Regions from separate parts of the Paenibacillus sp. J22P218 genome, predicted to be linked through region 2. Evidence: a T-box and tRNA genes for the amino acid it is inferred to sense, from the RefSeq annotation. Region 2 holds a T-box; the other holds one or more tRNA genes.
What was found. A T-box is a leader RNA that pairs with one kind of tRNA and senses whether it is charged. The one in region 2 lies ahead of AC0YN0_RS07355 (arginine--tRNA ligase), so its partner is inferred to be a tRNA-Arg.
Positions count from the first base shown of each region.

Region 1 (3,215 bases), on a different contig from region 2:
TGTAACTTTTCAGCCATACCGTTGCGGACGTGTTTATTGTAGGCCATCTTTTCAGCTAATATTCGGGGATAGTTGTCTATATCGTATTAAGCCGATTCATAATGTTGTCTTCTTCGCCGGTCTCAAACGTAAAGATCGAAAGCCTATGGCGATCAATTGATGACAACTCTGGCTCCATATCAAAAAAGAACCTTCTCAGGTTCTTAAAGTTTGTTTTGGAGCGGGTGATGGGAATAGAAAAGAGCCTGCTAATGAGCCGCCTCTAGTTCTGCTATTCGTTAATTACTGAACCGAGATGTGTATCCATCACAGCCCTTTATATATTCACTACAAAAACTATCCCCAGTTCCCGGCGTTATAATCATAAAAAAAAATACACCTATTACGCAGATAATAAAAAGCGCAAACAGGATAGTCCCGCATCCGCAACCACCATTTACTTTGTTTTCTACGGACTCCTGATCTTGAGGTTCTTGAGGTTCTTGAGGTTCTTGAGGTTCTTGAGGTTCTTGAGGTTCTTGAGTTTCTTGAGGTTCTTCTTGACTCATTCAGCAGACCCCATTTCAGCAATTTGATTGTTGATTTCGTCTAGGCCGGATAGGTCTTCCTTGTTCCTTTCCAAAACCGATAAATCTATCCCCTGTGTTTCTATCTTAACCACACCCTTCTCATAGGAAACACTAGCTCCGAATGCCTCCGTGATGTCCCTTACTCGAGCGCAACTCTTAGCATCAACAATGTTGGCGTTGCTAAGAGCTTGTCCGTCCAGTGTTACTCTAGCTTCCTTTTGAATAATCTCCTCTACCTTTGAAACTCCGGCCGCCATTGCCTATCCAGTGACCATCACAAAGACTCTCATTATGATGCAGATAAATATTTTCTCATGTGCAAACTTTATACCCAATTTTTGTATATAGTATAGCATACTAGGATTGGGTATGGGTATGACTTGAAGCTACCGATCGGCTACGGCCAGTAGGCCCCTGCAAGGATAGCGTGGTTGTGTCCTCCAACTGAACATGTAGATGCTCCTGAATTCGCTTTTTCATTAAGGTCTGTCTGCAGATCGCTTCCCATATCCATATTTCGTATGTCGCTCCAGTCAACAAATCGACCACAAGCCGCGTAAAGGCGAACTGGAGCTGGTAACAGCTGTGTTTGAAGAGTAAGTGAAAGGCGGAGAGTACGGTCGGTCGAACCCACGCTGCGGGAATTCTCTCCCATCCAAAGCTCCATAACACAAAAAAGAACCTCTTCAGGTTTTTGTCGTTTCGTTATGGAGCGGGTGATGGGAATACTCAACTTTTCGTACACATCGCGATTGCTTCGCTCTCTGTCCGTGCAAAAGTTGACGCTCGACCTTAACGGCTTGCTTCGTTTAGCCTTAACGGTCGGTCGAACCCACGCTTATAGCGTGTGGGAATTCTCTCCTATCCAAAAGCTCCATAACACAAAAAAAGAACCTATTCAGGTTCTTGTCGTTTCGTTATGGAGCGGGTGATGGGAATACTCAACTTTTCCTAAGGATCGCGATTGCTTCGCTCCCTGCCCGTGCAAAAGTTGACGCGCGACCTTGTCAGCTTGCTACGCTTAGCCTTAACGGTCGGTCGAACCCACGCTCTTAGCGTGCGGGGAATTCTCTCCCATCCAAAAACTCCATAACACAAAAAAAGAACCTTTTCAGGTTCTTGTCGTTTCGTTATGGAGCGGGTGATGGGAATCGAACCCACGCTATTAGCTTGGAAGGCTAAAGTTCTACCATTGAACTACACCCGCAAACAAGATGGTCGGGATGACACGATTTGAACATGCGACCCCCTGGTCCCAAACCAGGTGCTCTACCAAGCTGAGCTACATCCCGAATTAAGTATATCTTGCAATTAGTAAAGATGGCGCGGCCTAAGAGATTCGAACTCCTGACCTTTTGATTCGTAGTCAAACGCTCTATCCAGCTGAGCTAAGGCCGCAATCTTATGGAGCGGAAGACGGGAATCGAACCCGCGACCCTCGCCTTGGCAAGGCGATGCTCTACCGCTGAGCCACTTCCGCACGGTGTTTTCGTCAGCCGTTTCAATCAGTTAATGTCGCGGCGACAAGTAATAATATATCACCTAGAGAAACAGATTGCAAGTGTTTTTTGCGAAAAACTTATCTTTTTTAAAAATCCGCTGAAATCCGTTGATTTTACTGGCTTTTCCCCGCCTAGAAACAGTGACGGATAACCCATAACGAACACAGCTGGCAATTAAAAAAAGCCATGACTCCAATTAAAGAAGCATGGCTTTCCATTAGACTAAATAAGTGTTATGCTCCAGCGGCAGCCATAACGATTTCCGGCTGAGAGCGGCCCATCATTACTTTATCAGCGGTTGGCTGATCAGCAAGCGCGAACGGCAGGCATAGAGGTACGCCCGAACGCGGATCCGGTACGATATCGGCTTCGATATTGAAAACTTCGCGCATAATCTCAGGCGTAATAACTTCAATCGGTGAGCCCTCGCCTGCAACTTTGCCAGACTTAATAGCAATCATATGATGCGCGTAGCGCGATGCATGATTCAAGTCATGAACAACCATAACAACCGTACGATTGTTAAACTCATTAAGCTTCTGCAACAGATGAAGCACTTCAAGCTGATGCGCCATATCCAGGAACGTCGTCGGCTCGTCAAGGAACAAGATATCGGTTTCTTGTGCCAAAGACATTGCAATCCAAGCGCGCTGACGCTGACCCCCGGACAGATGATCGACCGGACGATCGGCGAACTCAGTCATGCCTGTTGCTTCAACCGCCCATTGCACGATTTCGCGGTCTTGCTTCGTCATCGAACCGAAACCCTTTTGATAAGGGAAACGACCGTACGAGACAAGCTCAGATACGGTTAAGCCGTCCGGAGCTGTAGGATTTTGCGGAAGAATGGCAAGCTGCTTCGCTACTTCCTTCGTCGATTGCTTATGAATCGATTTGCCGTCTAGAAGTACATTGCCTTTAGATGGAATCATGATGCGGGCCATCGTCTTCAGGATCGTCGATTTGCCGGAGCCGTTCGCTCCTACAAGCGCCGTAATTTTCCCCTGAGGAATTGCAATGTTTAAATCTTGAACGATAAGACGATCATCATAAGCAATGTCGAGATTCGAAGTCGTAAGACGAATCATTAGACATGCACGCTCCTTCCGTTGCCTGGTCAGGCTATATCTCAGTAAATTAGATT
Region 1 is NZ_JBWDNL010000007.1:388,175-391,389, forward strand. Features, by position in the region: gene AC0YN0_RS27400 (hypothetical protein) at 279-548, opposite strand; gene AC0YN0_RS27405 (hypothetical protein) at 545-826, opposite strand; tRNA gene AC0YN0_RS27410 (tRNA-Gly) at 1,703-1,776, opposite strand; tRNA gene AC0YN0_RS27415 (tRNA-Pro) at 1,785-1,861, opposite strand; tRNA gene AC0YN0_RS27420 (tRNA-Arg) at 1,891-1,967, opposite strand; tRNA gene AC0YN0_RS27425 (tRNA-Gly) at 1,975-2,049, opposite strand; gene AC0YN0_RS27430 (ABC transporter ATP-binding protein) at 2,305-3,159, opposite strand.
Region 1: it has a tRNA-Arg gene. The T-box ahead of AC0YN0_RS07355 (arginine--tRNA ligase) is inferred to sense a tRNA for this amino acid. The anticodon was not compared.

Region 2 (3,215 bases):
TTATATCGCCGCAACAGCGAAAGAAGCGGCGGAAGTCGCTCTATTGACGCCGGATGGCGATCCACTGCTAGCCCGCTGGCAATATGGCTCTGGACGTTCTGTCGCATGGACAAGCGACGTTACGGGCAAGTGGGCACGCGATTGGGTGCAGTGGCCTGCCTTTCCAACCGTGCTTGCCGAATGGGTGAAGTGGACGTTCCCTCAGTTTGTGAACAATCCGTATTCGATAACGACCGAGCAAGACGGGGGCCAAGCCACTTTGAAGGTACGTTCAGAAGCTGACGCGGGCTCATTCGACAGTGCGCTGTCTGCGGGGATTGAAGACGAATCAGGCAGCTATTCCGTTCGCCGCTTAATGCCGATCGGGCCGGGAGAGTATGAAACGACCTTGCCTGCGACAGAACCTGGCGTTTATTTGGCTCAAATCGGACAGAAGTCGAACGGAAACGCAATTGAAGGCGGTACGACATCGGCTTTCGTCATTCCTTATTCGCCTGAATACCGATTATCGAACACGGACGGTCCAGAGACGATGGCTCAGATCGCCGCCACGACCGGCGGGCGCAAATTGCTGTTGGACGATCCTCAAACGGTATTTGATTTCAAGCCGCTGGAGGCTCGCAAGCCGATCGATTTGACGAATAAACTGCTCGTCGCCGCCTTGCTCCTTTGGTTGCTGGACATCGCTCTGCGAAGGCTGTCATTGCCTTATGGACGGATGCTCGAATGGGCGGGAACTTTGTTACGGCAACGCAATGGACGTAATCGCGGTCATACGAATGAAGTTTTAAACTCAACCAATGCGGTATCAAGGCTAAAGAGAAGGACAACCGAAGCAAGTCGCTTCTACGGCGGCGTGTCTGGAATATCTCCATCCAAAGAGAGCGACGATCGAACAAAGCCGAGTGATTTGTCACCTTTAGCGAATGCGACTGCATCTGTGACGAACACGAATCAACCCGGCTCGAGCGCTGCTCGGATAGAGCAGGATAATGCAACGGACGGAACGATCAACCGTCTGCTTGCTGCCAAAAACAAAAAGCGGAGATAGCCGCAGATATGGTTTTTCCAATAGCAACCGTTCTCCTTCATATGGACACGAGCGATAGGACGCGATACAATTCATATCAACGACTATAATAAGCAGCTACGCTTGAAGGAGATGTCTATATGACTCAGGAACTGACGACGCAGGAACTGGAACAAAAGCTTAAAAACGGCGAGTCTATCAATTTGATCGACGTTCGCGAGGTCGATGAATGGGAAGCCGGTCATATTAAAGAGGCACGCAACATTCCGTTATCGGAAATCGTTCAGCGTGTAGACGAGTTCCCGCAGGAAGAGATGGAGATCGTCATCATCTGCCGCAGCGGCGGACGAAGCGGCAAAGCATGCGACTACTTAGGCGCGCTAGGCCACACCGTTATTAACGTGTCGGGCGGTATGCTTGCTTGGAACGGCGAAGTTGTAACCGGCGAATAATCGCATAATGAGGAATATGGCGGCACTAGGCTTCTTAGCTTAGTGCCGCTATTTATGATCCCCCTTGACAATGCTAAGCGGCATCGTGTATAAATACGTTTAAGATATATTCAGAATTTTCACAAATCTAACATTAATGAACGGGACAGTAATCTTAGGACGGATAGTCGCAGCGAGCCGGAACAGTGGAAGCCGGTACGGATGTCTAAGATGAAGCGGGCCCGGGAAATGGTTTGTCGAAACGATTCCGCGCAGTCAAGGTCAATGCAAAGGCGGCTATCGGAGTAGACAAATCCGGTCAATGACCGTTATCAAATCGAGTGATTGAACCTCATTGCAGGTTCGATACTTAGAGTGGTACCGCGGGAATCAGCAAGCTCTCGTCTCTTTATTATTGGAGACGAGGGCTTTTTTGGCGTTCGGACTCGATTTGGCGATAACAAGGAGGAGGAATATAAAGTGTTGAAAGAACAACTGTTAACCGCATTAACTAATGCCGTAAAAAAGATCGCAACGGAAGAAGGGTTGGCGCTCCAGGACAAAGTCAATGTCGTAGTGGAACATCCGGCTAACGAGGCGAACGGCGAGTTCAGCAGCGGCATAGCGATGCAACTGGCGAAGCATCTAAAGCGTGCTCCTCTCGTTATTGCAGCTCAGGTTAAGGAAAAGCTGCAAGCTAATAACGCGATTATTCAACTGTTCGCAACCATCGATGTCGCTCCGCCGGGCTTTATTAATTTCTATGTCAATTGGGAGCAGTGGGCGAAGCTAATTGAGGATGGAGCAGCAGCAATAAAAGCTAAGAAGCAGCAAAAGCATAAGCATAAGGTACTCATCGAACATACGTCGATTAACCCGAACAAGTCTGCCCATATCGGACATTTAAGAAATTCCTGTATCGGTGATACGCTGGCTAGATTGATGAAGCAAGCCGGACATCTTGTAGAGGTGCATAATTACATCGACGACCTTGGCAATCAATTAGCCGATACGGTCGTTGGCATACTGAACACGTGGGCGGCTCAGTCGCATGCGAGATTTGGCGACTTCTGTTGGGAGACGTATGCGAAGGTGAATCAAGCGTATAAGGAACAGCCCGAATTGCTGCAAGAGCGTTCACGCGTACTTGCGCACCTGGAAGAAGGGGGCAACAACATTGCTTGGATGGGGCTGCTTATCGCAGAGCGCATCGTTAGCGAACATGTCGAGGAGATGAAACAGTTCGGGATCGATTATGATGTGCTCGTATGGGAAAGCAGTATCGTTAGCGGAGGATTCTGGGAGCGCACCTTCGAGCTGCTGCAGCAGACGAACGTTTTCAGACAGGAGCAGCAGGGGAAGCTTGCAGGCTGTTGGGTGCTTGGAAGCGTGCAGCCGTCACATGAAGCTGACAACCTGTCAGAGCCTTTAGAAGCCGAACAATCCGATCAGCAGCAAGGCGAACATCAAGCAGACAAGGTGCTTGTTCGCTCGAATGGAATTTTGACGTATACGGCTAAGGATATCGCTTATCATCTGTGGAAGTTCGGCTTGCTGGACAAAGATTTTCGTTATCGCAAGTTCGGCAGCGGTCTATGGTCAACGCAAGCAGGAGGCGTGAAGAAGAAGATCGGCAAGGCAGATGCCGTAATTAATGTGATCGATCAGAGGCAGCAGTACCCGCAGGCCATGGTGAAGCAAGCGCTGTTAGCGTTAGGTTACACAAGTCAAGCCGAGCAGCTCAAGCATGTCAG
Region 2 is NZ_JBWDNL010000001.1:1,743,992-1,747,206, forward strand. Features, by position in the region: gene AC0YN0_RS07345 (VWA domain-containing protein) at 1-1,051, shown strand, start outside; gene AC0YN0_RS07350 (rhodanese-like domain-containing protein) at 1,171-1,482, shown strand; T-box leader at 1,610-1,873, shown strand; gene AC0YN0_RS07355 (arginine--tRNA ligase) at 1,942-3,215, shown strand, end outside.